DNA from 2 places in the Novosphingobium sp. NPDC080210 genome. Region 2 is predicted to be linked to the other one. Evidence: predicted binding sites of a transcription regulator. Region 2 holds the regulator's gene; the other holds the start of a gene.
The links. Region 2 encodes LexA, which represses DNA repair genes until DNA is damaged. Its sites were predicted from a motif close to GTTCCNCNCTTGTTCT; they were not measured.

Region 1: a site for LexA is predicted at 2,300-2,315, ahead of ACQKOE_RS06090 (ribonucleoside-diphosphate reductase subunit alpha). Genes of this name have one in related genera too.

What each region holds. Positions count from the first base shown of each region.
Region 1 is NZ_JBNNWL010000002.1:24,488-40,344, reverse strand. Features, by position in the region: gene nadB (L-aspartate oxidase) at 1-1,141, shown strand, start outside; gene ACQKOE_RS06100 (hypothetical protein) at 1,211-1,423, opposite strand; gene ACQKOE_RS06095 (GlsB/YeaQ/YmgE family stress response membrane protein) at 1,584-1,844, opposite strand; gene ACQKOE_RS06090 (ribonucleoside-diphosphate reductase subunit alpha) at 2,447-4,474, shown strand; gene ACQKOE_RS06085 (PepSY domain-containing protein) at 4,613-5,002, shown strand; gene ACQKOE_RS06080 (DUF2171 domain-containing protein) at 5,089-5,625, opposite strand; gene ACQKOE_RS06075 (ribonucleotide-diphosphate reductase subunit beta) at 5,837-6,895, shown strand; gene ACQKOE_RS06070 (DUF1294 domain-containing protein) at 6,929-7,219, shown strand; gene ACQKOE_RS06065 (DUF1330 domain-containing protein) at 7,298-7,585, shown strand; gene ACQKOE_RS06060 (hypothetical protein) at 7,599-7,943, opposite strand; gene ACQKOE_RS06055 (hypothetical protein) at 8,002-8,337, opposite strand; gene wecB (non-hydrolyzing UDP-N-acetylglucosamine 2-epimerase) at 8,432-9,571, opposite strand; gene ACQKOE_RS06045 (GDP-mannose 4,6-dehydratase) at 9,660-10,658, shown strand; gene dcd (dCTP deaminase) at 10,698-11,252, shown strand; gene ACQKOE_RS06035 (acyl-CoA dehydrogenase family protein) at 11,382-12,554, shown strand; gene ACQKOE_RS06030 (DoxX family protein) at 12,626-13,138, shown strand; gene ACQKOE_RS06025 (saccharopine dehydrogenase family protein) at 13,240-14,418, shown strand; gene ACQKOE_RS06020 (MFS transporter) at 14,438-15,667, shown strand; gene ACQKOE_RS06015 (MFS transporter) at 15,664-15,857, shown strand, end outside.
Region 2 is NZ_JBNNWL010000001.1:480,766-496,622, reverse strand. Features, by position in the region: gene ACQKOE_RS02390 (CTP synthase) at 1-430, opposite strand, end outside; gene secG (preprotein translocase subunit SecG) at 559-939, opposite strand; gene tpiA (triose-phosphate isomerase) at 1,010-1,768, opposite strand; gene ACQKOE_RS02375 (peptidyl-prolyl cis-trans isomerase) at 1,937-3,910, shown strand; gene trpE (anthranilate synthase component I) at 3,918-5,429, shown strand; gene ACQKOE_RS02365 (alpha/beta fold hydrolase) at 5,467-6,531, shown strand; gene pip (prolyl aminopeptidase) at 6,528-7,484, shown strand; gene ACQKOE_RS02355 (anthranilate synthase component II) at 7,668-8,258, shown strand; gene trpD (anthranilate phosphoribosyltransferase) at 8,255-9,214, shown strand; gene trpC (indole-3-glycerol phosphate synthase TrpC) at 9,542-10,330, shown strand; gene moaC (cyclic pyranopterin monophosphate synthase MoaC) at 10,391-10,864, shown strand; gene lexA (transcriptional repressor LexA) at 10,986-11,678, shown strand; gene ACQKOE_RS02330 (ComEC/Rec2 family competence protein) at 11,672-13,063, opposite strand; gene ACQKOE_RS02325 (DUF4131 domain-containing protein) at 13,045-13,908, opposite strand; gene gltX (glutamate--tRNA ligase) at 13,937-15,376, shown strand; gene ACQKOE_RS02315 (citrate synthase) at 15,390-15,857, shown strand, end outside.

The DNA.
Region 1 (15,857 bases), on a different contig from region 2:
GCTGCCGAACCGCGCCTGCATCGACCTGATCACGGGCCGTCATGAAGAGCGCTATTCCGGATCTGGCCGGGTCTGGGGCGTCTATGCCCTGAACGAAGTAACCGGCACGGTCGAAGCTCACACCGCCCGCGCGACCATTCTGGCCACCGGCGGCGCGGGGCGCGTTTACCAGTTCAGCACGGCTCCGCGCGGCGCGACCGGGGACGGCATCGCCATGGCCTGGCGCGCAGGAGCGCGGGTCGGCAACATGGAAATGATGCAGTTCCACCCGACCTGCCTCTACAATCTCGACGTCAAGAACTTCCTGATTACCGAAGCGGTCCGGGGCGAAGGCGGGCGCTTGCTCAACCCGCGCACCGGGCACCGCTATATGCCGGACTATGACAGCCGCGAGGAACTGGCCCCGCGAGACATCGTGGCCCGCGCCAACGATAGCGAGATCAAGCGCGACGGTCTGGACTACGTTCACCTCGACATCAGCCACCAGCCGCCCGAATTCGTTCGCGAGCATTTCCCGAACATCTACGAAAAGCTGCTGGGCCTGGGCATCGACATGACCCGCCAGCCGATCCCGGTCGTGCCAGCACAGCACTATACCTGCGGCGGCGTGCTGATCGACCTGGCCGGGCGGACCGACCTGCCGGGGCTCTATGCGGCGGGCGAATGCACCGAAAGCGGCCTGCACGGCGCGAACCGCCTCGCCTCCAACTCCCTGCTCGAATGCTTCGTGTTCGGCGAGGCCGCGGCGGCGGACATTCTGGAGCGGTGGGATAGCTTCGATGCGCCGCCGCCAGTCCGCGCCTGGGACGAAAGCCGCGTCACCGATTCCGACGAAGAAGTGATCATCAAGCAGAACTGGACCGAAATCCGCCGGTTCATGTGGAACTATGTCGGGATCGTGCGCACGACCAAGCGGCTGGAACGCGCCGCGCACCGGATCAAGCTGCTGAGCGAGGAAGTGGAGGACTATTACGGCCACTTCCGCGTCTCGACCGACCTGATCGAACTGCGCAACCTGCTGCAATGCGCCGACCTGATCGTGCGGTCGGCGCTTGCCCGCAAGGAGAGCCGGGGCCTGCACTTCACGCTGGACTATCCGGAACTGCTGGACGAAGCGCGCGATACGGTGCTGGTGCCCTAGGCAGGTGCAAGAAAGGCCGCTTCCCGGAAGAAGCGGCCTTGCTGTTGCCGGGGTGAACCGGCGGGCAGTTTACTGGCGTTCGCGCTGCGAACCTCCACCCTGCTGCTTGTCCTTCTGCATGCCGCCGCCCTGCTGGTTGCCGGACTGGCCGCCCTGCTGCTGCTGATTGGAACCACCCTGGCCACCCTTGTCGCCCTGGTTGTTCTGGTTGTTCTGCGAACCGCCCTGTTGGGCCTGGCGTTCACGTTCGTTCTGATTCTGGTTCTGGTTTTGATTAGCCATGTTCAAACTCCTCTGCGTCAGCCCGCTGCGTGGCGGACACAGGGACAACCCCACTGCTACAGGCAGAGTTCCGCAGTTTCGACCGGTTGAGGCTGATGTAGGACGAGGGCAGACCGGGGCTAACCCAGGCTATGACCTACGCGCTGCGGCGGGTTGGTGCTTAGAAACCCCAGCCCAGCATGCGGCCGATCCAGATCAGCAGCATGGCACCCAGGATGGAGCCCAGGCATCCCGCGCGGCTGAACCCTTCGCGCACGCCTTCACCCGTGCTCCAGCTGCTGAACAGGCCGACGACAAGCGCGCCGCCCACCCCCAGCAGGCTGGTCATGAACCAGCCCATCTCGACCGCGCCGGGGTAGAACCAGCGGGCAAAGGCACCGACCACAAGCCCGGATATGAGAGCGCCGATCAGGTTGAACATGGCAGGTCAGACTCCGCTGGTTACGGGTTCGAGATAAGGGCTTTCCCTGGCCCTGCAAGGGCTTCGCCAATTGCGCTGCGGCGGGCAATTTGCGCAACAAGATTTCCGCGTCCGATTCTATCCTTGTCAACGTTCCAGACCGTCGTTTGCACGGACAAATTTTTTTGCAATTCCGCTTTTGACTCTTGCACTGCAAGCGAGTGGCGGATTTCCCGCGCGTCGCTGCACCGCGCGATGTCCACACCTTCATTACTATCCCCAGCCGGGTAGTTAGTATCGGATTTACCCTCTTGCGCCCGAATCTGGTTCGGGCACTATAGATAGTGGTCCGATGTCTGGGGGGACCTACTAGACCTAGTTTCATTACTTAGCGCGCGATTCCGCGCAGCGGGGGCTGATTCCGGGTTTGGGCAGGACTTCAGACAGGAAAACCGGGGACGAAACGAGAGCAGGTTTTTCTCGTTTTGTTCTCCTCGTTCGGATAGGATCGGCAGGCGCCGCCCGATTCGAACGAAATGGAATATCAGGGCGGGGCAATTCCCCCGCAGCGACAGGATTGACGGGGGCGACACGTGGATTTCAGGAACGGAGACGAGCCGAGCATGGCCGAAGTTGAAGCAGCGCTGGCAGAAGGCACCCCTTCGGGCGAGGCAATGGCCAAGTCGGCTCCGGCCGCAAGCAAGGAGGCGGGGAACACCCCGGCACTGGGTATGACCGAGAAGAGCGATGCCGGCAGCGAAGCGCTGGTGGAAAAGCTGGGTGTCGAGGCCATGGCCGGAGCTCTGGCGGCAGCCACTGCCAAGCCTGCCGACGACAGCAAGGCGATCCACGAACGCCGCTTTGCCATCGAAGTCGATCACGCCCGCGATGCCCTGCTGACCGATTTCGGCAAGGAAACGCTGGACGACCGCTACCTCCTGCCCGGTGAGCGCTATCAGGACCTGTTCGCCCGCGTCGCCGCTGCCTATGCGGATGACCAGGACCACGCCCAGCGCCTCTATGACTACATCAGCCGCCTGTGGTTCATGCCCGCCACTCCGGTGCTGTCGAACGGCGGGACCAATCGCGGCCTGCCGATCTCGTGCTATCTCAACTCGGTGTCCGACAGCCTGGAAGGCATCGTCAACACCTGGAACGAGAACGTCTGGCTCGCCTCGCGCGGCGGCGGCATCGGCACCTATTGGGGCAATGTGCGCGGGATTGGCGAACCGGTCGGCCTGAACGGCAAGACCAGCGGGATCATTCCCTTCGTCCGCGTGATGGACAGCCTGACCCTGGCGATTTCGCAAGGCTCGCTGCGGCGCGGTTCGGCAGCGTGCTATCTCGATGTCAGCCACCCGGAGATTGAGGAGTTCCTCGAAATCCGCAAGCCGTCGGGCGACTTCAACCGCAAGGCGCTGAACCTGCACCACGGCGTGCTGCTGACCGACGAATTCATGGAAGCCGTGCGCGATGGCACCGAATTCCATCTGCGCAGCCCCAAGGACGGCTCGGTCCGTGCGACGGTCGACGCGCGCAGCCTGTTCCAGAAGCTGGTGGAAACCCGCCTGGCAACCGGTGAGCCCTACATCGTCTTCTCGGATACGGTGAACCGCATGATGCCCAAGCATCACCGCGATCTGGGCCTGAAGGTTTCGACTTCGAATCTCTGCTCGGAAATCACCCTGCCGACCGGCGTCGACCACCTCGGCAACGATCGCACCGCCGTGTGCTGCCTGTCCTCGCTCAACCTGGAAACCTGGGAAGAGTGGAACAAGGACGAGCGCTTCGTCGAAGACGTGCTGCGCTTCCTCGACAACGTCCTGCAGGACTACATCGACCGGGCGCCCGCCGAAATGGACCGCGCCAAGTATTCGGCCATGCGCGAACGCTCGGTCGGCATGGGCGTGATGGGCTTCCACTCGTACCTGCAGAAGAAGGGCATCGCCTTTGAAAGCGCGATGGCCAAGGCGCTGAACCTCAAGATGTTCAAGCATATCGCGGCCAAGGCGGACGAAGCCAGCCTGCTGCTCGCGCAGGAACGGGGCGCCTGCCCGGACGCTGCCGACATGGGCGTGATGCAGCGCTTCAGTTGCAAGATGGCGATCGCGCCGACCGCGTCGATCAGCATCATCTGCGGCGGCACCAGCGCGTGCATCGAACCGATCCCGGCCAACATCTATACCCACAAGACCCTGTCGGGCAGCTTCGTGGTCGAGAACCCCTATCTCAAGGCGCTGCTTGCGTCGAAGAGCAAGGATTCCACGGCCGTGTGGAACTCGATCCTGGAACAGGGCGGTTCGGTCCAGCACCTCGATTTCCTCTCGCCCGAGGAAAAGGCCGTCTACAAGACCAGCTTCGAAATCGACCAGCGCTGGCTGCTCGAATTCGCGGCGGACCGTACGCCCTATATCGACCAGGCCCAGTCGCTGAACCTCTATATCCCGGCTGACGTGGACAAGTGGGACCTGATGATGCTGCACTTCCAGGCCTGGGAGCGCGGAATCAAGAGCCTGTACTATCTGCGCTCGAAGTCGGTCCAGCGCGCCGGGTTCGCCGGCGGCGTGGAAGCGGACAACACCGCTGATGCGCCCAAGTACGAACTGGCCGCGCAGCAGACCGACTACGAGGAATGCCTGGCCTGCCAGTAATGGCGGCCGGGCCCTCCCGGGGGCAATCGGCAGTGATTGTAGATCACCTTACAAATTGCGACCAATTGCGGCTTGAACTGCGGGGGGCTTCCTGCTTGTTGCGAATCGTTCGCAACGCTTTTCAGGAGAATTCCCCCCATGCGCAAATGGCACCGCTGGCTGTCGGTCACCTTCGGCGTGGTCCTGCTGTGGATCGCAGTGACCGGCATGCTGAGCCAGGTGGTCCCCTTGGTGATCGAAGCGGGTCAGTCCAGCGCGCCAGCCGCAGCTGCACCGGCAAAACCCGCCTTCATCTGCCCGCCGGACTATACCTGCCGGCCCAAGCCGCAGCCGGGCGATCCGCGCGCCCTGATCGGCCTGCTGCATCACCTGCATTCGGGCGAAAGCTTCGGTCCGGTCGGCGTAGCGCTGTTCACCCTGGCGGGCTTTGCCATGGTGTTCTTCGCCTTTTCCGGGATGTGGCTCTATGTCCAGATGTGGCAGAACCGCAAGGAACGCAGCCTGAAACCCGGCTGGTTCTGGAAGTAGCGACAGCCCAAACGCACGGCGCCCCTTCCGCAGGGAAAGGGGCACCGCTCCGCAGGGCTTTCACCCCGCGGTGGGGGAAGGTGCGCTTAGCTGCCGTCGTTGCCCGGAAGCGGACGGGCGCCAGCATGCAGGTGGACCTGGTCGTTCTCGATCCCGGCCACGTCGCTGCACTGGATGTAGTGATGCTGGCCGTCTTCGCTGTCGGCGCGGGTCAGCTTGATGCGTTCGCCGTCGACGGAGTCGACGCGGCCCACCGACTGGCCATCCTCGCCCATAACTTCCATGTGAGTGCGGATCTGGTCGGCGATGCGGCCTTCCGCGCCGCTCTGCCCGGCTCCGAACTGCCCGCCGGACTGTTCGAACTGCTGGGCCTGCCCACTGGCACCGCCCATCGCAGCCTGACGGCCTTCACCGGCCTGGCCCTGTTCGCTGCTCTGGCCCATCGACTGGCCCTGCTGGCCCGCCTGCCCAAAGCCTTCACCGGCCTGGCTGAAGTTCCGGTCGCCGTCCTGCCCGGACTGCCCGAACGACTGCGCACCGTCCTGGCTGCTCTGGTTCTGCTGCCCCATTCCGGTGCCGCTGTGCTGCGAATTGGGCGGGCGGTTGTTTTCGTCCATGGTCATGGGGAATCTCCTGCTGGCGCGGCGCACCGTGCACCCACGCTCGATACCCTACCAACCCTGCGTAATGCCCCGCGTTCCCGCACCTCTGCCCGCTTCGCGCCGGTGCGGGCAGGGGCCGCGCCAAAGCGATTTTCCACCGTTCTTCGCAGTGCTGCCATTCCGGCTGCGCGCCACCACCTTATAGTCTCAGCTTGATTCTCAGGAGCCGTCCATGTCCCTTCTCGAAGCCCGCAAAAGCTACAAGCCGTTCGAATATCCGTGGGCTTATGAGTTCTGGAAGCGCCAGCAGCAGGTCCACTGGATGCCGGAAGAAGTGCCGCTGGGCGAAGACTGCCGCGACTGGGCGCAAAAGCTTTCCGAGCATGAGAAGAACCTGCTGACGCAGATCTTCCGCTTCTTCACCCAGGCCGATGTCGAGGTGCAGAACTGCTATCACGAACATTACGGCCGCGTATTCAAGCCGACCGAAGTGAAGATGATGCTGGCCGCCTTCTCCAACATGGAGACGGTCCACATCGCCGCCTATTCGCACCTGCTCGACACCATCGGCATGCCGGAAACCGAATATTCGGCCTTCCTGGAATACCAGGAAATGGCCGACAAGTGCAGCTACATGCACACCTTCGGGGTCGACAGCGACGAGGACATCGCCCGCACCCTGGCCATGTTCGGCGGCTTTACCGAAGGCATGCAGCTGTTCGCCAGCTTTGCCATGCTGATGAATTTCCCGCGCTTCAACAAGATGAAGGGCATGGGCCAGATCGTGTCGTGGTCGGTCCGCGACGAAAGCCTGCACTGTGAAGGCATCACCCGCCTGTTCCACGCCTTCTGCGCGGAACGCCAGTGCCTGACCAAGGCGGTCAAGGAAGACATCATCGACTGCTGCCAGAAGACGGTGCGCCTGGAAGACGCCTTCATCGACCTGGCCTTTGAAATGGGTCCGGTGCCGGGGATGAGCCCCAAGGAAATCAAGCGCTACATCCGCTACATCGCGGACTGGCGCCTGAGCCAGCTGGGCCTGCCCGCGATCTACATGATCGAGGATCACCCGCTGCCCTGGCTCGCCCCGCTGCTCAACGGGGTGGAGCACGCCAACTTCTTCGAAACCCGCGCGACCGAATATTCAAAGGCCGCGACCAAGGGCAACTGGAACGACGTCTGGTCCAGCTTCGATTCCCGCCGCAAGGCCAAGACCGAAATCAGTGCCGCCAACGAAGCCGGCGACGACGCGCTGGAACCGGGCCTGTTCGGCATCAACGCTGCGGAATAAGGCGTACTTTCGCGCAGTAAGCGGGGGCATGGGATGACCGTGCCCCCGTTTTGCATTGCCGCAGCCCTCGCCGCGATCAACCTCGTGACGCTGGTCCTGTTCGGTATCGACAAGGCCTTGGCGCGTGGTGGTCATCGGCGGGTTCGGGAATCGACGCTGCTGTGGCTGGCGCTGATTGGCGGAACTCCCGGTGCTTACGCAGGGCGGGCGCTGTTCCGGCACAAGACGCGCAAGCAGCCGTTTTCCTCGCGGCTATTGGGCATTGCCGTGTTGCAGGCGGTTGCAATCGGTGCGGTAAGCGCCTGGGTTTTCTTCACGCCCTAGTTCGTTGGGAAGCAGCCTTGCATCCCGGCCAATCCCTCCGCATGATCGCGTCAAACGACATTCAGGAGAGGAAACAACATGAGCGCCTACATCGTCTTCATCAAGGAGCGCGAGCACGACAGCGCCGCCATGGCCGAATATGCGGGCAAGGCCGGAGCGTCGATGGGTGGCCACACGGCCAAGCCGCTGGCCTATTACGGCGCGATCGAAACGCTGGAAGGGCCGGAAGCGGCGGGCTGCGTGATTGTCGAATTCCCGGACATGGACGCCGCCCGCGCCTGGTATCAATCACCCGCCTATCAGGAAGCGCGCAAGTCCCGCTTCCAGGGCGCGGACTACCGGGTGTTCATCACCGCCGGCCTGTAGCCGTTACCCCCGCCTATTCTATCCCGCGGGGGAAGTCGTCTTCCAGCCCCTGCGGGCCGAGGCCGTGTTCGACATCGTCGTCCATCCGCTCGCCGCGATAGGCTCCCATGTCGATCCGACCATCGCGGACCATCTGGTTCATGTGATCGACCACGTCCGGGGTCGAGCCGCTGGCGTCGGCCATGTCCACGCCGCGTGACGGAACGCGCTCGCTTTCCTCGGCATCGGCCAGGGGCGCCCGGCCCAGGGCCTCGTCCGCCAGCGACTGGGCCTGATCGGGCGCGTCATCCTGCGAACGGTTGCGGGCTTCGGGGGCGTCGGAGGAGGAATCGTGATCGGGCGTGCGGTTCTGCGGCATCGGGGGCTCCTGCAAAGGTATGCCCCCTCAACTACCCAGATGGCAGCGCGGTTCCGCGTCAGGCCCGCTGGCCCAGCAGGACCCGGCGAATGTCGCCCTGTTCCCGGTGGAGCAGGATGAGCAGGTATGGCATCAGGAACGTGCCGCCGAGGAAGAACGCCATGATGGCGAGAACCCAGCCCAGCGGGGTCCAGCCGTTGCGCCAACCCGTCCACAGCGCAGAGAGCGCCAGCATGGACAGGAAATCCGCGTTGAACTGGCCCGGCCAATGGCCTGCGGCGATGTCTCCGAAGAATATCGGCAGAAGGCCCAGCCCGTCCCGCCCGATCACGAAAGCGGTATAGACGATCAAGACGGTCCAGGCGGCGATCAGATAGATGCGCAGTGCGTTCATTCGGCCTGCTCCCCCTAGCGGCCGAGCAGAGCGCCCAGCTGCCCCGTCATCATGGCCAGAATGCAACCCAGATCAAGGTCCGGTTTATCGCGGGCTAAGGCAGCTCCCGGGCGATCAGCTCCACGATCCGCCGCGCTGCCTGTCCGTCGCCATAGGGATTGTGCGCGCGGGCCATGCTGGCATGGGCCGCAGGATCGTCCAGCAGCCGCGCGGCTTCGCTGACGATGCGGGCGCTGTCGGTGCCGACCAGCCGCGCGGTTCCGGCGGCAATGCCTTCCGGGCGCTCGGTCGTTTCGCGCAGGACCAGGACCGGCTTGCCCAGCGCGGGTGCCTCTTCCTGGACGCCGCCGCTGTCGGTCAGGATCAAGTCGGATAGGGACAGGAGCCGGACGAAGTGCGGATAGTCGAGCGGCTCGGTCAGCGCGACATTGGCCAGCCGGTCCAGCGCGCGCCGCATGACGGAGCGCACCTGCGGATTGAGGTGCAGCGGAACGATCACCGCCACGTCCTGTCGCAGGGCGAGCGTGCGCAGGGCCTTGGCAATCCCCTCCAGCCCGCCGTCCAGGTTTTCGCGGCGATGGCAGGTAACGGCAAGGATTCGCTTGCTCGCAAACCGTGCGGCCAGAGCGTCCAGCCCGGCGGCCAGCCCTGGCTCCGCCGCGATCCTCTGGCGGACCCAGTGCAGCGCGTCGATCACCGTATTGCCGGCGACATGGACCCGCGGGGCAGGGACATTCTCGGCCAGCAGCGCAGCGCGGTTCGCTTCGGTCGGGGCGAAGTGCAGGCTGGCGATTGCAGCGATGACCTTGCGGTTGACCTCTTCCGGCCAGGGGTGGTGGTTGTCGCCAGAGCGCAGGCCCGCCTCGACATGATCGACCGGAATCTGCCGGTAATAGGCGGCCAGCGCCCCGGCCATGGCCGTCGCCGTATCGCCCTGGACAATCACCCGCGCGGGCCGTTCATGGTCCATGACCCGGCCCAGTCCGATCAGCAGGGCCGCAGTCAGTTCGTCCAGCGACTGGCCTTCGCGCATCAAGCCCAGGTCATGGTCGGGAACCAGCCCGGCGATGTGCAGCACCTGGTCGAGCATCTGGCGGTGCTGGCCCGAAACACAGACCACCGGCGCGAAACGCGGATCGGCGCGCAGGGCGGCGACGACCGGAAACAGCTTGATCGCTTCGGGTCTGGTCCCGAATATGACAAGGAGCTTTTGCGGCGCCGCAGCGTTAGGCATTCAAGAGGGACCCTCATCGCCGGGGGTTTTTGTGCGTGGAACAAGGGCATAGCGCCTATCCACCTAAAATTGTTGGGGAATTTTTGCGATGCGCGTTCTGATCACCGGCGTGGCCGGCTTCATTGGCTCAACCCTGGCCCTGCGGCTGCTGGCGCGCGGCGACAGCGTGGTCGGGATCGACAACCTGAACGACTATTACCAGGTCTCGCTGAAGGAAGACCGGCTGAAGCGGATCAGGGAAGCAGGCGGCAACCGCTTTGCCTTCCACAAGCTGGACTTTGCCGACATGGCGGCGCTGGACGGCGCGCTGCGCGGCGAGGAATTCGACCGGATCGTCCATCTCGGTGCCCAGGCCGGGGTACGTTACAGCCTGGAGAACCCGCAGGCCTATGTCAGCGCCAATCTGGCCGGCCACGTCAACATGCTGGAAATCGCGCGCCATAGGAAGGTGGAGCACATGGTCTATGCCAGCTCCTCCTCGGTCTATGGCGGCAATACGCAGCTGCCCTTCTCGGTCGAGGACCGGGTCGACCACCCGGTCTCGCTCTACGCCGCGACCAAGCGGGCGGACGAATTGATGAGCGAAACCTATGCCCACCTGTTCCGCCTGCCGCTGACCGGCCTGCGTTTCTTCACGGTATATGGGCCGTGGGGCCGCCCGGACATGATGATGTGGATCTTCACCAAGGCGATCCTGGCGGGACAGCCGATCCCGGTGTTCAACAAGGGCGAGATGTACCGCGACTTCACCTATATCGACGACATCGTGTCGGGTGTGATCGCCTGCCTGGACAATCCCCCGGCAGACGACGGCGCGGAAAAGGCGGGCGGCAGCGTCAAGCCACACGCGCTCTACAACATCGGCAACAACCGCAGCGAGCACCTGATGAAAGTGGTCGAGCTTCTGGAGGAATCCTGCGGACGCAAGGCCGAGATCGATTTCCAGCCGATCCAGCCGGGCGACGTTCCGGCCACCTATGCCAATATCGACGCGATCCGCAGCGACCTGGGCTATGAACCGACGACTTCGATCGAGGTCGGTGTCCCCAACTTTGTTCGCTGGTACAGGGAATACCACCGGCTCTGACCTTGTCGAAGGCCGTCAGGTTCGGCAATCAATCGCGCCATGGCGATTCTTTCCGACAAGTGGATCCGCAACGAGGCCCGGCATTCCGGGATGATCGAGCCGTTCGTCGAGCATCAGAAGCGCGACGGGTGCATATCCTATGGCCTGTCGTCCTATGGCTATGACGCGCGGGTGGCGGACGAGTTCAAGATCTTTACCAACGTCCATTCGGCCGTGGTCGATCCGAAGAACTTCGACGACAACAGCTTTGTCGACGTAAAGACCGACGTCTGCATCATTCCGCCCAATTCCTTTGTCCTGGCGCGGACGGTCGAATATTTCCGCATCCCGCGCGACGTGCTGGTGATCTGCCTGGGCAAGAGCACCTATGCCCGTTGCGGCATCATCGTGAACGTCACCCCGCTTGAGCCGGAATGGGAAGGTCACGTCACGCTGGAGTTCTCGAACACCACGCCCCTGCCCGCCAAGATCTATGCCAACGAAGGCGCGTGCCAGTTCCTGTTCCTCAAAGGCGACCAGCCGTGCGAGACGAGCTATGCCGACCGCAGCGGCAAATACATGGGCCAGCGCGGAGTGACCCTGCCCAAGCTTTGATCGCATACGGTCAGCCGCTTTCCTTTTCGTCACCCTGAACTTGTTTCAGGGTCCATCGTTGGGCAAACTCCCCGCCAGCAGGGCAGCACCTGGCAATTCGGCGCTTCGCCGACGGGAGAGAAAGAGACGATGGAAGCACCTTTGTTCGACCAGTGGCGCGCGCGCTCTCCGCATTATGACGAGAGCCACGAGGCGGTCTGCGACACGGTGCGCACTTTCGTCGCGCGGGAAATCACCCCTCATGTCGACAAGTGGGAAGCAGCTGGCGAACTGCCGCGCGACCTGCACCGCAAGGCGGCAGAGGCGGGTATCCTGGGCCTGAACTATCCGGAGGAATTCGGCGGCACCGGCGATGCCTTTACCCTGTTCCACGGACTGGTTCAGACGGAGGAACTGGCCCGCCCCGGCGCGGGCGGCATCTGCGCTTCGCTGATGACCCACGGCATCGGCCTGCCTCCGATCCTGGCCATGGGCAGCGCGGACATGAAGCGCCGGATTGCCCCTGCCGTGCTGGCCGGTGAAAAGCTGATCTGCCTGGGCATTACCGAGCCCGGCGGCGGATCGGACGTCGCCAACCTGCGCACCAAGGCGGAGCGCAAGGGTGCGGCCTATGTGGTGAATGGCGAGAAGACCTATATCACCACCGGGATGCGGGCCGACTATGTGACCCTGGCCGTGCGCACCGGCGGCCCCGGCATCGGCGGCATTTCCCTGCTGCTGGTCGAGCTGGACCGGCCCGGCGTGACCCGCACTCCGCTGGCCAAGATGGGCTGGCACGCCAGCGACACCGCCACGATCCATTTCGACAATGTCGAAGTTCCGGCGGAAAACCTGATCGGTCCGGAAAACGGCGGCTTTGCCGGGATCATGCGCAATTTCAACGGCGAGCGGCTGGGGATGAGCCAGCAGGCCAATGCCTTTGCCCGGATCTGCTTCGAAGACGCGCTGGACTGGGCGCGGCAACGCGAAACCTTTGGCAAGCCGCTGGTGACCAACCAGGTAATCCGCCACAAGCTGGCCGACATGATCCGCCGCATCCAGGCGACCCAGGCCTGGATCGACCAGTGCGCGTGGAACGTGATGCAGGGCAATCCCTTCCCGGGCGATTTCGCGCTGCTCAAGGTCCAGGCCACCCAGACCATGGAATTCTGCGCGCGCGAGGCATGCCAGATCCTGGGCGGGGCCAGCTTCATGCGCGGCAGCCGGGTGGAACGCATCTACCGCGAGGTCCGCGTCATGGCGATCGGGGGCGGCAGCGAAGAGATCATGTTCGACCTGGCGAGCCGGCAGTACCGGTTCTGAAAGCAGGCACATCGGGAACCCACGCCGCCCTCGCGCGCTTCCACGCCTAGAGGACCAGCGGAGTGCCTGCCATGTCGACCATTGCCGCAGTGATCGGACGCATCCTGATAGCCAGCATCTTCATCGCCATGGGCGCAGGCATCATCTCGGACCCGGCCCGGTTTGAACAGACCATCACTTCGGTGGGGATGCCCGCTGGGCTGGCCCTGCCGGTCGGCGCGTTCGAAGTGATTGCGGGACTGTGCATCGCCCTGGGCCTGATGACCCGGCTGATGGCGATCCTGCTGTTCGTCTTTGTCGGCCTGGTCGCGCTGATGTTCCACTTCCGGCCAGGAAGCCCCGAAGCCTTGACCATGCTGCTGTTCGACCTGGCGATCATGGGCGGCCTGCTGATGATCTTTGCCCACAGCCAGATGTGGTGGAGCGTGGACGCAATGCGGCGCGACCGGCGCGGCGAGCGGCTGGCGCGCGAGGCAGAGGAGCGCGCCCACGCCGCCGAACTGCGCGCCGCCCATGCCGAAGGCGCAGCGGAGGCACTGCATCCGCCGCGTGACGCCCCCCGCCCGCGCCGCCGCTGGTGGTAAGCCTGCCGTAGCGTCACCTTAAATCAGTTCGACATTGCCACTGGATTGTGGCCTTCTTCGTCCATGCCCGGCACAAGATTCGGGGCCATGGAGAGACTTGCATGACTGCCAAGGCAGACCGCCCGTACGATATCGTCGTCTATGGTGCGACCGGCTATACCGGCCGCCTCGTCGCTGAATACCTTGCCCATCACTATCAGGGGAAAGGCCCGAAATGGGCCATGGCGGGCCGCTCTGCCGCCAAGCTGGCCGAAGTGCGCGACCTGATCGGCGCCCCGGCAGACACCCCGCTGATCACCGCAAATTCGGACGATCCGGCCAGCATGAAGGCGCTTGCTGAAAGCACCCGCGTGGTTGTCACCACGGTCGGCCCGTATCAGCTCTATGGCGAACCGCTGCTGAAGGCCTGCGTCGAGGCCGGGACCGACTATGCCGACCTGTGCGGCGAACCGGCCTGGATGCGCCAGATGATCGACCAGTACCACGAAGCCGCCAAGGCTTCGGGCGCGCGGATCGCCTTCTCGTCCGGGTTCGATTCGATCCCGTTCGATCTGGGCGTGTTCATGCTGCAAAAGGAAGCCAAAGCGCGCCACGGCAGCCCCGCCCCGCGGGTGAAAGGCCGGGTGCGCGGCATGCAAGGGACGTTCTCTGGCGGGACGGCGGCCAGTCTGACCGAGACGATGAAGGCCGTTGCCAAGAACCCCAAGCTGATCGCGATCCTGCAAAGCCCGTTCGGCCTGACGCCCGGCTTCGAAGGGCCGTCGCAGCCGCTCGGCCTGGTCCCGGAGTATGAGGAAAGCGAAGGCAAGTGGGCCGCGCCGTTCATCATGGCGACGATCAATACCAAGAACGTCCACCGCACCAATTTCCTGCTCGGCCACCCCTATGGCGCGGACTTCAAATATGACGAGATGGTGCTGACCAGCGCGGGCGAGGTTGGCCAGAAGCTGGCTCATGGCATGACCGAAATGCTGAAGAACCCGTTCGGCGCCAAGCCGCCCAAGCCCGGCGAAGGACCCAGCAAGGAAGAGCGTGAGAACGGCTTTTACGACGTGCTGTTCATCGGCGAATGGCCGGACGGCAAGACCATCCGCTATGGCGTGAAGGGCCGCTATGATCCGGGCTATGGCTCGACCAGCCGGATGATCGCCGAAACCGGGATTGCCCTGCTTAATTGCAAGGCTGAGGGCGGAATCTCGCTGCCCGGTGCCCTGCTGGGCGAAGCCTTGGTCAAGCGCTTGCAGGACCATGCGGAAATCACTTTCGCGGTAGAGGAATAGCAGGCGGCAGGCCCTGGCGATGGCACTGTCGCCGTCCGCAATTCCGGACGAATTCCGTCACGGCTGGCGCATTGTCCTGGCCTGCTCGATTGCGGCAGGCACGGGCATTGCGCTGGTCTTCATGAACTTCTCGATGTTCATCGTGCCGCTGTCGCAAGATCTGGGCGTTTCGCGCGGGGATCTGGGCGCGGTCCAGGCGATGATCATTACCGCCGCGATTGGCGCGCCGGTGATCGGGCGGCTGACGGACGTGCTGGGCGTGCGGCGGGTCTATTTCGGCTGCACGCTGATCGTGGCGGCAATCCATGTGCTGATCGCGCAATATGCATCGAGCATCTATCACATGGCCGCATCGACCGCGGCGCTCGGTTTCCTGGGGATCGGTTCTACCGCCGTAGTCCTCACCCGGCCCATCAATGCCCATTTCCGAGAACACCGGGGCATGGCGCTGGGCCTGATGGCGGTGGGCATCTCGGTCGTCAGCATGATCGCGCCGCCCGTGCTGCAATGGGTGCTGGATACCTGGTCCTGGCGCGCGGGCTTTCTGGGGATTGGCGCGGCCTCGGTGTTCATCGGCATTCCCGCCGTTGCCCTGCTGCTCCCGGACAGTGGCCGCGCGGGGAGCGGGATCGGTGCGAAAGAGCCCGCCGCGCCAGCCGACCGGCGGTTCCTGCGCGAACGGGATTTCTGGCTGCTGACCATGTCGCTGATCATGATGAGCCTGGCCACGGCGGGGACGATCAGCCAGCTTGCCCCGATGATCCAGGACGAAGGCCTGGACGCCTCGGTCGCAGCCTTGGCCCTGTCATTCTTTGCGGGCGGGCAGTTCATCGGCAGGCTGGGGGGCGGCTGGCTGCTCGACAAGTTCGAACCGCGCCGGGTGTCGTTCGCGCTCACTCTCGCTCCGGCGCTCGGTTTCATCATCCTGCTCAGCACCTCGGGCATGGTGCCCGCCGCGCTGCTCGCTGCCGCGATCATCGGCCTGCAACAGGGGGCAGAGCTGGACATCTTCGCCTATTTCGTCGGGCGCCGGTTTGATGTCGCGCGCTATGGCACGATCTATGGCGCGCTGGTCGGGCTGGGCTGGATCGGCAACGTCGGCGGCCTGCTGGGCATGGGCAAGATCTATGACCTGTTCGGCACCTATGCTCCGGGGCAGGCCCTGGGCATCGCGGCGCTGGTCATTTCCGCCCTGCTGGTGCTGATGGTCCGCCTGCCTGAACCAGCCGAGAAGGCCCAAGCCACGTGACTGCAACCGCACCGGAAAGCGAATGGACAATAGGCTGGCGCATCGTCGCCAGCATGGCCGTCGCCAATGCCACCGGCATCGCGCTGATGTTCTATACCTTCTCGATGTTCCTGATCCCCATTGCCCAGGAACTGAACCTGTCACGCGGAGAGATCGGGCTGGTCCAGGCCCTGATCATCACCGCCGCCAT
Region 2 (15,857 bases):
CCGTGCCGCCGATTTCACACAGCACGAAATCGAGGTCGTCGGTATCGTCCAGCGCAAACTGCTTGATCGCGTCGGTGACATGCGGAACGACCTGCACAGTCGCGCCCAGATAGTCTCCCCGACGCTCCTTGGTGATGATGTCACGATAAATGCGGCCAGAAGTGATGTTGTCGGCCTGGCGCGCCGAGACGCCGGTAAAGCGCTCGTAATGGCCCAGGTCCAGGTCCGTCTCGGCGCCGTCGTCGGTCACATAGACTTCGCCGTGCTGATAGGGACTCATCGTGCCGGGGTCGACGTTCAGATAGGGATCGAACTTGCGGATCCGGACCTTGAATCCACGAGCCTGGAGCAGAGCCGCGAGGCTTGCCGCCATAAGACCTTTGCCGAGCGAGGAGACCACGCCGCCGGTGATAAAAATGTACCGCGCCATGGGAGTCGCGCCTTAAGCCGAAGTGGGGGGATCCGGCAAGCTCGGCTTACCGCAATCCACAATTAGCGGGTGAAAAAATGGCAACCACCGGCCAAATCGACCGGCGGGCCATCCTTGGAGCAGCGTTTTTACTGCTTCGGAGCCGGTGCGCTGAGCGGATCGGCTCCTGCCGGAGCAGCAGGACCGGCCGGAACCGTGCCGCCGCCCAGCGGGTTGATCGGAGCCGGCTGACTCGGAACCGAGGAGCGGTTCAGGCTGTCCTCGATCTGCCGATCGGTCCCGTTGCTGGCTGCCAGGGCGGCCAGCAGGATGCTGAGCGCAACGAAGGCAGTTGCCAGGATCGTCGTCGTCCGGGTCAGGAAATCCGCCGCGCCGCGCGCCGACATCAGGCCCGCCGGGCTGCCGCCCACACCCAGGCCGCCACCTTCGGACTTCTGCATCAGGATCACGACGATCAGCAGAAAGGCGACGATGGCCTGAACGACGGTCAGGAAGATGATAAGCGACATGGCATTCCCGGAAAAACTGGTCTGTTGCCGCGCATCTAGGCGCGCGGCGGCTCAAGTGCAAGCCGCTGGCTTATTCCGCGTCAGGACCGGCTGCCGCCAGGACAATGGCCAGAAAGCTGTCGGCGGTCAGGCTGGCGCCGCCGACCAATGCCCCGCCCACCTGGTCCGCGCCCAACAGTTCCTCGGCATTCTTGGCATTGACCGAACCGCCATAGAGAATGCGGATCGCCGCGCCATCCTCGCCATAGATGTCCAGCAGGCGCGCACGGATCGCGCGGTGCATGGCGGCCACATCGTCCACCGAAGGGACACGGCCCGTGCCGATTGCCCAGACCGGTTCATAGGCTACGGTGATGCGCGGGGTCAGCCCCTCGCCGCGGGGCAGCGAACCGTCCAGCTGGGCACAGACCACGGCTTCGGCCTGGCCTGCATCGCGCTCTGCCTCGGTCTCGCCCACGCAGACGATGACTTCGAGGCCAGCACCCAGGGCAGCTTCTGCCTTGGCCTTGACCACTGCATCGCTTTCCCCGTGCATGGCGCGGCGTTCGGAATGGCCAACGATGGTGAACTGCGCGCCGGCATCCGCGAGCATCGGAGCAGCGACGTCGCCGGTGAAAGCGCCCGAAACCTCGGCATGGCAATCCTGCGCGCCGACCGAGGCAGTCTGCACCGCCTCGCTCATCGCCTGGATCAGGGTGAACGGCGGAGCAATGCCAACGCGCACGCCGGGATGGCGGGCCGCGCCGCGATCAATGGCCCGCGCTTCCGCCAGCATGGCGCGCGTGCCGTTCATCTTCCAATTGCCGACTATGAAAGGCCGGTTGGGCATCTGGATTCCTCGCTGAACAAAAATTTCCCGCTCGACAGGCAGGCTCAGAACCGCGCCTAGGCGAGTGCATCGCAGGTTGTCAAAGGGGATGCGGCAAAGCGCCGGGGATGGTGCCCGCAAACCATTGCTTGCAGGCGCAATGCTGCTAAAGCCCGGCCTGATGCGCCGATGGTCGGCGCGGGTTCACTTCCTGGCGAGCGAGCAATGCTTCAGTCTTTCCGCAGTTTTTTCCAGTCCAAATGGGGGGTCGCCATGACCCTTGGCTTCGTCGCGCTGATCGCTTTTGCCTTTGCCAGCGGCGACGTGGCGAACATGGGCGGACTGGGTTCGGCCGGCGGGAAGACCACCCTGGCCAAGGTCGGCAAGGAAAAGATCGAGAATGCCGAGGTTGAACGCTCGGTCCAGACGATCCTCACCCGGATGCGCCAGCAGGACCCGACAGTGAACATGGCTACTTTCCTGGGCCGCAACGGCCTGGAAGACCTGCTTTCCTACCTGATTGACCGCAAGGCGGCACGCCAGTGGGGCCAGCGCCACGGCATCTACATCGGCGACCGCCTGATCGACAGCGAGATCGCCAAGATCACCCGCATCCAGGCTCCCGATGGCAAGGTCGATCCGGCGCTTTACCGCCAGTTCCTCGCCGAACGCGGCATGACCGATGCCGAGTTCCGCAAGGAAGTCGCCGAAGACCTGGTTGCGCGTCAGCTGACCGGGGCAAACCAGCTTGGCCTGCGCCTGCCGGCGAAGATTTCGATGCGCTATGCCGCCGTGATTCTCGAGCGGCGCAAGGGTGCAATCGTCACTCTTCCCGCCGCCGCCTTCGCGCCTGCCGCCCCGCCGAGCGAGGCGGAAATCACCGGCTGGTACAATGGCCGCAAGGGCGACTATGCCCTGCCCGAACGCCGCACGATCCGCTACATCACCTTTGGCGACAACGTGCTGAAGAGCGTGCCCGCCAGCACCGATGCCGAAATCGCTGCGCTGTATAACGCCAACAAGGCGAAGTACGCGCCGACCGACAAGCGCAAGCTTTCGCAGCTCGTCCTCCCCACCGAGGCGGCGGCGAAGGCCGTTGCGGCCGAAATCGCGGGCGGCAAGTCGCTTGAAGCATCTGCCGGGGCCAAGGGCCTGTCGGTTGCCAACCTGGGCAGCATGGAAAAGTCCGCCTTTGCCCTGCAAAGCACGGGCGATGCGGCCAATGCCGTGTTCTCCGCACCGACCGGCAAGGTTGCCGGACCGTTCAAGTCGCCCTTGGGCTGGCTGCTCGTCCGGGTTGACGGGATTGACGGCAACCCTGGCAAGACGCTGGAACAGGCACGCCCCGAACTGGTCAAGCAACTGGCCGAAGACAAGCGCCGCGCCGCCATCGCCGAATTCTCCGCCAAGATCGAAGACGACCTGGCCAACGGCGCAACCCTGCCGGATCTGGCCAAGGACATGGGCCTTCAGGTCCAGGAAACCGCGCCGCTGACTGCGGACGGCAATGTCTTTGGCAAGCCGGGCCTGACCGCGCCCAAGGAACTCGCACCGATCCTGCAAGCCGCCTTCACCATGGAAGGGGAACGTCAGGCGCAACTCACGGAAACCGAACCGGGCAAGACCTTCATGATCTATGACGCCGGGTCGATCACGCCCGCCGCACCGCCGCCGCTGGCTGCGATCCGCGACCAGGTGATTGCCGACATCCAGCTGTCAAAGGGCGCCAAGGCGGCCAAGGCTGCTGCGGAAAAGGTCCAGACCCAGATGCAGAAGGGCGTTTCGGCGGAAGCCGCCCTCGCCTCGCTCGGCGTCCCGCTGCCCCCGGTGGACCGGGTGGAAAAGGCGCGGATGGATGTGCAGAGCCAGGGGCAGAACGCGTCCAAGCCCGAATTGCTGCTGTTCTCGATGGCCAAGGGCAAGGTCCGCCTGCTCGCCGCGCCGCGCAATCGGGGCTGGTACGTCGTGACGGTGAGCGAAGTGATCCCCGGTCAGGTCGCCCCGAACGATCCGCGCCTCGCAGGTCTTCAGGAAAGCCTGCAGGGCGCGTTCGGCAAGGAATACGACGACCAGCTGAGCAATGCGATGCGGACGGAAATCGGCACTACCCGTAACGAAGAGCACATCTCCGCACTGAAGAAGCGGCTCCAGACCGGACAATAAGCCCATCATGAGCAGTACCCGTCCCGAGAACTGGACCGCCGCGTCCGCCGCCCTCGCCTCAGGCCGTTCCAGCCTGATCTGGCGCAAGCTGGTGGCGGATACCGAAACCCCGGTCGGCGCGGGAGTCAAACTAATCGAAGAAGGGCGCGGCGACTTCCTGCTGGAATCGGTTGAGGGCGGCGAAGTCCGGGGGCGCTACAGCCTGCTGGGCCTCGATCCTGACCTGGTGTTCCGGGCAACCGGCGCGGCGGCGGAAGTGAACCGCCAATGGCGCGATGATCGCGCCGCCTTTGCCCCGCTGCCCGGGGACAGCATGGCGGAGCTGCGCGCGCTGGTGGGCGAATGCCGGATCGACGTGCCGCAGGAATTGCCGCCGGTCCTGTCCTGCCTGGTCGGCTATTTCGGCTATGAAACCTATGGCCTGGTCGAAAAGCTGCCGCGCCCGGCGGAGAATCCGCTGGCCCTGCCGGACATGCTGTTTGTCCGCCCGGCCCTGATCCTGATCTTTGACCGGCTGACCGACGCGCTGTGGTGCGTCGCGCCGGTATGGCCGAACAGCGGCGATCGCGCGCTGGAACAGGCAGAAGAGCGGATCGACGCCGCGCTGCTCCGCCTAACCAAGGCGGCACCCTTGCCCGTGCGCGACGCCAGCCTGCCGGAGCCAGCCCTTCAACCCACCATGGCTCCCGGCCAGTACCGTGACATGGTGCTGCGCGCGAAGGACTACATCGAAGCAGGCGACATCTTCCAGGTGGTGCTGGCCCAGCGCTTTACCTGCCCGTTCACGCTGCCGCCCCTCTCGCTCTATCGCGCGCTGCGGCGCGTGAACCCCTCGCCCTTCCTCTACTTCCTGGACCTGCCTGGCTTTGCCCTGACGGGGTCCAGCCCGGAAATCCTGGTTCGCGTTCGCGATGGCGAAGTGACGATCCGGCCTATCGCTGGCACCCGCCCGCGCGGTGCGACTCCGGACGAGGACCGCGCCAACGAGGCGAGCCTGCTGGCCGACCCCAAGGAGCGCGCCGAGCATCTCATGCTGCTCGACCTGGGCCGCAACGACGTGGGCCGCGTGGCCGAGGCCGGTTCGGTGAAAGTCACGGAAAGCTACACGATCGAGCGTTACAGCCACGTCATGCACATCGTCTCCAACGTGGTCGGGCGCCTTGATGCGGCGAACCACGATGCGATCGACGCGGTCTTCGCAGGCTTCCCGGCCGGAACGGTCAGCGGTGCCCCCAAGGTCCGCGCCTGCGAGATCATTGCCGAGCTGGAACCCGAAACGCGCGGCGCCTATGCCGGCGGCGTCGGCTACTTTGCGCCCGACGGCAACCTGGACAGCTGCATCGTCCTGCGCACCGGAGTGGTCAAGGACGGCATGCTCCACGTCCAGGCCGGTGCCGGCATCGTGGCCGACAGCGACCCTGCCTATGAACAGCGCGAGTGCGAGGCCAAGGCCGGTGCCCTGATCGCCGCCGCGCGCGAGGCTGTTCGCGTCGCGGGTGAAGCGGGATACGGGCAATAGCTTGACCGCCGGGGCCGCGCATGGCTAGCCTGCGGCCATGCGCAAACTTCTCCTCCTGATCGCCGCCCTTTTCGCCGCCCCGCTCCACGCCGAAGACTGGTCCAAACGCGGGGCCGAGCGCGATGTCGTGCTCAAGGATTTCCGCTTTGGCACGGGCGAGGTCATGGACCTCAACCTGCATGTCACCACGCTGGGCACGCCGCGCCGCAATGCTGCGGGTGAGATCGAAAACGCGGTGATGATCCTGCATGGCACCGGCGGTTCGGGCCACCAGTTCTATCGCCCGCAATTCGCCGACGAGCTGTTCGGCCCCGGCCAAGTGCTCGACACTAGCAAATGGTTCGTGATCCTGCCGGACAACATCGGCCACGGCAAAAGCTCCAAGCCCAGCGATGGGCAGCGCATGGCCTTCCCGCGCTATGGCTATCTCGACATGGTGGCGGCGCAAAAGCGGATGCTGACCGAAGGTCTAGGGGTCAACCGGCTGCAACTGATCCTCGGGACCTCGATGGGCTGCATGCACGCTTTCGTCTGGGGCACCGAATATCCGGGCTTTGCCCGCCGCCTGGCGCCCTTTGCCTGCAACGCCATGGAAATCGCCGGACGCAACCGCATGTGGCGCCAGATGTCGATTGACGCGATCAAGGCCGATCCGCTGTGGAACGGCGGCAATTACACCCAGCAGCCGGAAAGCGGCCTGCGCACCGCGCGCTACATCTCGATGATCGCGGGCGGAAACCCAGTCGCGCTTCAAGCCCAGTACCCCACCCGCGATGCGGCGGTGAAGTACCTGAACGAAGCCTATGCTGCCCGCGCCGCCGGGGACCTGGACGCCAACGACCAGATTTATCAGCTCGATTCCTCGCGCGATTACAACCCGCTGCCGGGCCTGAAGAAGATCACTGTACCAGTCCTGTGGATCAATTCCGCCGACGATTTCATCAACCCGCCGGAACTTGGCCTGGCGCAGCAGCATGCGAAGCTGATGCCCCGCGCGCGCTTCATCCTTATCCCGGCTACACCCGAAACCAAGGGACACGGCACGCACACCTGGGCGAAGTTCTGGAAGAGTGACCTCGCCAAGCTGCTGGCAACCAAGTGACGGAGCGCCGCACGCTCTATCCGCCTATCGAGCCCTATGCCAGCGGCTGGCTGGACGTGGGCGACGGGCATGAAATCTATTGGGAGCGCTGCGGCACGCCCGGAGCCAAGCCGGCCGTCTTCCTTCACGGCGGACCGGGCGGCGGGTGCAGCGACAAGCAGCGCCAGCAATTCGATCCGGAGCGCTATGACGTTCTCCTGTTCGATCAGCGTGGCTGCGGCCGGTCCCGCCCCTTTGCCAGCCTTGAGGCGAACACCACCTGGCACCTGGTTGCGGATATGGAGCGGCTGCGCGAGATGGCGGGGCATGATCGCTGGCTGGTCTTCGGCGGCTCGTGGGGTTCCACCCTGGCCCTCGCCTATGCCGAAAGGCATCCCGACCGCGTGAGCGAACTTGTGCTGCGCGGCATTTTCCTGGGCACGTCCGGCGAATACGATTGGCTCTACAAATACGGCGCCAGCGAACTTTACCCGGAGGCCTGGCAGGCGTTCCGGGACCATATCCCCGAAGCAGAACGCGCTGATCTGGTCGAAGCCTATCACCGCCGTCTGACCAGCGATGACGAAGCGGTCCGCCTTGCCGCCGCGCGGGTGTGGAGCCAGTGGGAGGACACTACCGTGACCCTCTTGCCCCAGCCTCACGAGTCCGGACCGGAGGCTGACCGCAAGTCGCTGGCCGTTGCCCGGATCGAGAACCATTATTTCCGCCACAACTGCTGGCTGGAGCCGGACCAGCTTATCCGCGACGCGGGCAAGCTGCGCGGCATTCCGGGGGTCATTGTCCAGGGCCGCCACGATTGCTGCACCCCGCCCGCTGCCGCCTGGGCGCTCAAACAGGCCTGGCCGGAAGTGGACCTGCAAATCGTCCCCGATGGTGGGCACCTGTTCACCGAACCCGGCATTACCGACGGTCTGGTCCGCGCCGCCGACAGGTTTGCGGTGCCGCTATCCTGACCCGTTCGCCCTGAGGAGCCTTGAAGCTGAAAGCTGAAAGGCGTCTCGAAGGGCTGCGCGGAGTGCTTCGAGACGGCTCCTCAATCTTCGATTTCGGCTCCTCCTCAGCACGAACGGACTGGCTTTTACGATCATGCCAAGTGTGACTGGCAAAACGCCGCACAGCCGCCTATGGGCCTGTCCATGGCCGACATCCTTGTCATCGACAATTACGACAGCTTCACCTGGAACCTGGTCCATTACCTGATGGAATTGGGCGCCAAGGTGGAAGTGGTCCGCAATGATGCGATCTCCGCGGCTGAGGCCGTAACCAGCGGCGCGAAGGGCTTTCTGATTTCGCCCGGTCCCTGCACGCCCAACGAGGCGGGGATCAGCCTGGACCTGGTGGCAGCTTGCGCCAATGCGCGCCTGCCGCTGCTGGGGGTCTGCCTGGGACACCAGTCCATCGGCCAGCATTTCGGCGGCCAGGTCGTTCGCGGCGGGTTGATGCATGGCAAGACCAGCCCGGTCACGCACGACGGCACGGGCATTTTCGCCGGCCTCCCCTCGCCCTTCATGGCCACTCGCTATCACTCGCTGATCGTGGACGACGTTCCGGAAGGGCTGGTCGTCAACTGCAAGTCTGACGATGGCCACGTCATGGGCTTCCGCCATCAGGATCTGCCGATCCACGGCGTGCAGTTCCACCCCGAATCCATCGCCACCGAACACGGCCACGCCATGCTGGCCAATTTCCTGCGCATGGCAGGACTGGAACCAAAGGCAGTCGCGTGAATCTCGCAGAATCGGAAGACCTGTTCGGACGGATCCTCGACGGCCTCGTGCCGGATGAGGAGATCGCCGCGACCCTGGTTGAAATCGCCGAGCGCGGCGAAACGGCGGAGGAAATCGCTGGTGCCGTCCGGGCGATGAAGGCGCGGATGAAGCGCGTTTCGGCACCCGAAGGCGCGATCGACGTTTGCGGCACGGGCGGCGATGGCCAGCACAGTGTGAACGTCTCGACTGCCGTGGCGCTGGTCGTGGCGGCCTGCGGGGTACCGGTGGCCAAGCACGGCAACCGCGCCGCCTCCAGCCTCGCGGGTGGAGCCGATACGCTGGAAGCCGTCGGCCTGAACATCGCGCGGGCCTCGGAACTGGCAGAGCAGACCCTGCCCGACCTGGGCATTGCCTTCCTCTTTGCGCAGACCCACCACCCGGCCCTCGCCCGCGTTGCTCCGATCCGCAAGGCGCTGGGCCGCCGCACGATCTTCAACCTGCTTGGCCCCCTGGCCAATCCTGCTGGTGTCCGCCGCCAGCTGATCGGCGTGGCCAGACCGGACCTGATCGCGCTTTACCGCGACGCGATGCAGCTGCTCGACACCGAAGCGGCGATGATCGTCTCCGGTGCAGAAGGGCTGGACGAGCTTTCCGTCGCTGGTCCCAGCTATCTCGCCACAATAGGCTTGCCGCCCCTGCCAGCGGAAATTTCGCCTGACGATGCGGGCCTTGCACCCTATCCACTGGAAGAACTGCGCGGGGGTGACGCGGCCTATAACGCAGAGGCACTAAAGCGGGTGCTGATGGGCGAACAAGGCGCCTATCGCACTGCGGTCCTGCTCAACTCCGCAGCCGCCTTGCTGGTGGCGGGACAGGTCGAGGACTGGCTGGAAGGCGTTGAAGAGGCGGCCGAAGCTCTCGATAAAGGCTTGGCCAAGGCGCTGCTCGCTTGCTGGATCGACATGGTTCGGTGAGTTTTTGGGACTCACACGAAGACACGAAGGCACGAAGAGCTTCTTTCGGGGATCGTCCTTTTATTGGATAATCACGCAAAGCCGCAAAGACGCTAAGATGCCGGACATTCGGCGAAGCCGTGTGAAATACGGACGTAGAATTTGCCGCAACCATTGAGAGGCAAACGCCTTCGGCGACCAGCGCAACACCTTGGCGCCTTCGCGCCTTTGCGTGAGATTATTCCTACGCAACGTTTCGGCTGAAACGCCTTCGTGTCTTCGTGCCTTCGTGTGAGAATCAAACAAAACTCGACACCGCCCGAAAATCCAAGCTAGAGCGCCCCCGAGATGACCGACAAACTAGCAGAAATCTGCGCCACCAAGCGCGAAGAAGTTGCCGCCCGCAAGCCGCTGGCCTCCTGGTCCGACCTCGACGCCAAGGCCGCGCAGCAAACCGCCCCGCGCGGGTTTGAAGCTGCCTTGCGCCGAAAGGCCGAGACCGGCTTCGCCTTGATTGCCGAGATCAAGAAGGCCAGCCCGTCCAAGGGCCTGATCCGCCCCGACTTCGATCCGCCCGCTCACGCCCGAGCCTATCAGGCCGGCGGCGCGGCCTGTCTCTCGATCCTGACCGATGCGCCCTATTTCCAGGGGCATGAGGATTACCTGGTCGCCGCCCGCGCGGCCTGCGACCTGCCGGTCCTGCGCAAGGATTTCATGGTCGACCCCTGGCAAGTGGCTGAGGCCCGCGCCATCGGCGCCGATGCGATCCTGATCATCGTCGCCGCCCTCGACGACGCCCAAATGGCTGAGATCGAAGCGGCTGCGAAGGAACTCGGCATGGACGTTCTGGTCGAAGTGCACGACGAGGCCGAAATGGAACGCGCCGCTCGTCTGAGCAGCCGCCTGATCGGCGTCAACAACCGCGACCTCAAACGGTTCGTGACTGACGTGGCCAACAGCGAACGCCTCGCCCCCCTCGCCCCGGCGGGCACCTTGCTGGTCAGCGAGAGCGGGATCAACGGCCATGCCGACCTGCTCCGCCTGGAAAAGTCCGGCATCCGCACGTTCCTGGTCGGCGAAAGCCTGATGCGGCAAGATGACGTTGAAGCCGCGACCCGCACCTTGCTCAACGGATAGCGCCTGTCCACTGGCGCCGAAAGCTGCAACAAGACGGTCAGACCGATCGACGGAGGAACGATGAGCGAGCTGACCCACCTCGACGAACAGGGCAAGGCGCGCATGGTCGATGTCGGCGCCAAGTCAGAAACGCGCCGCGTGGCCATTGCCGAGGGCCGGATCACCATGTCCGCTCAGGCGCTTACCGCAATCCGTGATGGCGCGGTTCCCAAGGGCGACGTTCTGGCTGCGGCGCGCATCGCCGGCATCATGGCCGCCAAGAAAACCGCCGACCTGATCCCGCTGTGCCACCCCCTCTCGCTCGACGCGGCAACAGTGGACTTCGCCTTTGAAGAGAGCGCCGTGCGCGTGACCGCCAGCGCCTCGCTATCCGGCAAGACCGGTGTGGAAATGGAAGCGCTCACCGCCGCCTCGGTGGCGCTCCTCACCATTTACGACATGGCCAAGGCGGTCGACAAAGGCATGGTCATTTCCGGCATGCGCCTGATCGAAAAGCGCGGCGGGAAGTCCGGAGACTGGCGCGCAGAGGATTGATTGTTCGGAAGGCGTAACTGCTTGACTCGTTCCGAAAGGTTGCTTACTTGTTCCTCATTCGTTCACTGAACGGTGCAGGAACATTCCCGTTCCGGACCGATTCCAACGGAGTGATGCCGGCATGCTGACTCGCAAGCAGCACGAATTGATCCGCTTCATCCAGGCCCGTCTTGAAGAAAGCGGCGTCTCCCCCTCGTTTGAGGAAATGAAGGAGGCTCTGGACCTCAAGTCAAAGTCCGGGGTTCACCGGCTGATTTCCGCCCTGGAAGAACGCGGGTTCATCCGCCGCCTGCCCAATCGGGCCCGGGCGCTGGAAGTGCTGCGTCAGCCCGATGACGTAACGACCAAGGCTCCGGCTCGCGCGGCGAACAGCAACAGCGCGGCAGCTGCCGTGATTCGTCCGCCCGAAGCGCGCCCTGCTCCGGCCAATGACGTGATCGAAATTCCCCTGCACGGCCGGATTGCGGCGGGCGTCCCGATTGAGGCGATGGAAACGTCGGCCACCCTGCCAGTCCCGGCAGCCCTGCTGGGCGCGGGCGATCATTACGCCCTGGAAGTTTCCGGCGATTCGATGATCGAAGCGGGCATTCTGGACGGTGACTATGCCCTGATCCGCCGCACCGATACGGCACGCGATGGCGAAATTGTCGTAGCCCTGGTGCGCGGCGAGGAAGCAACGCTGAAATACCTGCGCCGCGAGAATGGCCGCGTCAGGCTCGATCCCGCCAATGCGGCCTATGAACCGCAGATCTATGATCCGCGCGAAGTGGTGGTCCAGGGCAAGCTGGCCGGATTGCTGCGCCGCTATCACTGATCCGGGGCGCTGCTTGCCTCCTCGGCCGGCAGCGCTTTTGCAGATGGCTGGTTGGCCTGCCTCGGCTTCCACCAGCCATGCTGACCCTGGTCCTCAGCGACGGTGGCGAGCTTCTGCTGGACCAAGTCGATTTTCAGCCCTCCGGTTTGATCGAGCATACGCCGGTCCACCTTTAACCAGCGCGGGCGGCACGATCCCGGCAAGTATCGTCCGGCGATGACGATATCGGCCCGGTCGCAGGCGGCAGCGAGTGCGCGTTCCGGAACAAAATCCGTCCCCCGCCCGATCAGCAAACGCCACGATCTGCCCCTGCGTTCCAGCTTCAGCGCGCAGAAATCAGCATTGCAATTGGCTCCGGGCCATTCCGCAATCGTCCTCGTCGCACCGCTCATGCCCGCACTTTCGAGCAGGTTGTCGCGGGTGTATCCACTTCTGCTGTCGCGCAGCACCAGCAGATCTTCGCCTGCCACGCGTGTAATCCCGACATGTTTTCCGTCGCTGGAGACCAGCAAGTCCGGGGTTCTCACCTGGCTCAGCAAGATCAGTCCGGCCGCGACGGGGACCAAACCCAGCAAGCGGATCCGGCTTTGCCAGAGTGCTAGCCACAAGCCGCCCGCCACGAACAGGGCAAACGCGCCCCTCCCCATGCCCGGCATGGCCGTGACTGCACCGGGCATGGCCGCAACCCAGTGCGCCAGAGCCAGCAGCAGTTCCAGCGACTTGCCCGCCAGCCACCAGAACGGCGCACCGATCCCCACCAGATCGAACAGCAGTGCGAGGGCAATCAGCGGCATCGAAGCCAATGTCGTCAGCGGGATCGCGACGACGTTGGCCAGCGCTCCGTAAACCCCGGCGCGGTGAAAATGGAACAGGACAATCGGCATCAGGGCCAGTTCAATCACCACGCCCGTAATCAGCAGGCCGAACAGGTTACGCGCTCCTTTCGCCAGCCAGCCTTCCTCACGCGGAGCATTGAAGGACCGCATGCCCACAGATCCATGCAAGGCAACGATGGCGATTACCGCTGCAAAGCTCATCTGGAAACTCGGCCCGACGACGGCTTCAGGCCAGAACAGGACGACCAGAAAACCGGCGATGGTGACCATCCGCATCGACAAGGGATCGCGGCCCATGGCGAGGGCGGCGAGGACCAACACGGCCCCGATGCAGGACCGAATCGTCGGCAGTTCCGCGCCGGTCAGCAAGGTATAGCCAATCCCGACCAACGCTCCTGTCCCGGCGGCGACAAGGGGCAAGCGCACCCGCAAGGCCAGCCAGGGCCATAGCGCCAGCAGGCGGATCGCCACGAAGTAGCCTGCCGCCACGACTGCGCTGACATGTAGCCCGCTGACTGACAGCAGGTGCGTCAGCCCGGCGTCGCGCATCGCCTGGTCATCCGCTTCAGCAATGGCCCCGCGATCGCCGCTGGCCAAAGCGGCGGCAATGGTCCCGGCAGAACCGTCCAGATTGGCCCGGACGTGCCCAGAAAGCTGCCGCTGCGCCGCTGCGATGGGGCCGCGCTCTCCTGGCTGGAGGACTTCCACCGGGCCAAGCACGCTGCCTGTGGCGGCGATCCGGCAAACCAGGCGGTGCGGGAAAAGTCATAGCCACCCGGCAGCATCGGCGCAGGCGGCGGGACTAACCGCGCCCGAAGGCGGAGCCGCGCGCCTTTTTCAATCGAACCCTTCGCCTCATCCAGTGGCAGGTTCAGCCGCACCTTGATCGCTCTTGCACCGCCCGGTTCGCGGGTCGCCAGGATCAGGCGCACGCGCTGCTCCGCCGGTTGGTCTTCGCGGTCCAGCACGGTCGCTTCCAGCGTCGCGGCAATGGGCCGCGCAATCGGCCTTGCCCCAACAAGTTCTGCCTTGATCCAGACCAGAGCGCAGCCGAGAGCCACGGCAATGCCCACGACCGCCAGCGACCGGCGCAGGTACGGATAGCGTCCGTCCGCCCGGAAGAATCCGATTGCGGCCAGGGCGATGCCAAGGCCCGCGCCAATGACCGCCCCCCAGTGCCAGGCGCTGGGCGTGATGAACCAGCTGGCGATCCCTGCAATCAGCGCCACAAGGCCCCAGGGCGCAAGGTCGAACCGCGACCGGACAAGGAATCGTTCAACCTGCTCAAGCCCGCTGGACAAGTCGCGAGTCATGCGCCAAGGGCCATGTTGCAGTGCAGCGGTATGCGCCGCATCGCTGCCCATAGGCACCTGCGGCAAAGTTTCGCGACCCATGGCAGTAGATGACAGGAAGGGACGATTGATGGCAAGTGATAGCGTCATGGCGGCAACGGGCGAACCCCGCGGCGTCGTTACGCGGTTTGCCCCCTCGCCCACGGGCTACCTGCACATCGGCGGGGCCCGCACGGCCCTGTTCAACTGGCTGTTTGCACGCCACCATGGCGGGAAGTACCTGCTGCGGATTGAAGATACGGACCGCGCCCGTTCCACCGATTCCGCCATTGAAGCGATTTTCGATGGATTGGAGTGGCTCGGCCTGGGCGGCGATGAGCCCGCGACCTTCCAGTTCGCCCGCTCCGACCGCCATGCCGCAGTCGCGAACGAACTGCTGGCCAATGGCCATGCCTATCGCTGCTACCTGACGCAGGAAGAGCTCCAGGCCCGGCGCGAAGCGGCCCAGGCAGAGCGGCGCACGTTCCGCATTGACAGCGAATGGCGCGATGCAGACCCGGCGACGGCTCCGACAAATCAACCCTTCGTGGTCCGCATCAAGGCCCCGCGCGAAGGCGAGACGGTCATCGAAGACCTCGTCCAGGGCCGCGTCGCGGTGCAGAACGCGGAGCTTGACGATTTCGTCCTGCTCCGTTCGGACGGTACGCCGACCTATATGCTGGCCGTCGTGGTGGACGACCATGACATGGGCGTAACCCACGTGATCCGCGGCGACGACCACCTTAACAACGCATTCCGCCAGCTGGCGATTATCCGCGCGATGGGCTGGCCCGAACCGGCCTATGGCCATGTTCCGCTGATCCATGGCCACGACGGGGCCAAGCTTTCCAAGCGTCACGGCGCGCTGGGCGTCGATGCCTATCGCGACGAGATGGGCGTACTGCCTGAAGCGCTGTTCAACTATCTGCTGCGTCTCGGCTGGGGCCACGGCGATGACGAGATCATCAGCCGCGATCAGGCGGTTGAATGGTTCGATATCGCCCATGTCGGCAAGAGCCCGTCGCGGTTCGACCTGGCCAAGCTGCTCAACCTGAACGCGCACTACCTGCGCGAGGCTGACGATGCGCGGCTGGCAGAGCTGGTCGCCGCGAAGCTGACGGCTGATGTCGACCTGAACCTGCTGACCCAGGCCATGCCGGTGCTGAAGGTCCGTGCCAAGGACGTGAACGAACTGGCTGCCAGTTCCGCCTTCCTCTTTGCCGAGCGTCCGCTGGCGATCGAGGAAAAGGCCCAGGCACTGCTGACCGACGATGCCCGCGCGCTGCTCGGCAGCATCCACGCCCGGATCGCGGCATTGGACGAATGGGCAATTGACACGCTTGAGGCAAGTTTGAAGGCTATGGCCGAAGAACTTGGGCTTGGACTCGGAAAGCTTGCGCAACCCCTTCGGGCCGCGCTAACCGGGCAAACGACTTCCCCAGGTATTTTTGACGTTCTGGTCCTGCTCGGCCGGGAAGAAAGTCTGGCCCGGATCGGTGCCCAGGCCTCGGTCGATGCAGGCAAAGTTTGAGGAGGTAGCTAAGGTGGGCAATACGGTTAAACTCGGCGCCGGTTCTGGCGAAACGGAATATCCCGTCCTTTCGGGCAGCGTCGGGCCGGATGTCATCGACATCCGCAAGCTCTATGGCCAGACGGGCATGTTCACCTATGACCCGGGCTTCACCTCGACGGCATCGTGCGAAAGCGCGCTGACCTATATCGACGGTGACGAAGGCGTCCTGCTGCACCGCGGCTATCCGATCGGCCAGCTGGCGGAACATTCCAGCTTCATGGAAGTCAGCTACCTGCTGCTGAACGGCGAACTGCCCAGCAAGGCTGAACTTGACCAGTTCACCAATACCATCACCCGCCACACCATGGTGCATGAACAGCTGACCAGCTTCTACAGCGGCTTCCGCCGCGATGCACACCCGATGGCCGTGATGTGCGGCGTAGTCGGCGCGCTTTCGGCGTTCTACCACGATTCCACCGACATTTCGGATCCGGTGCAG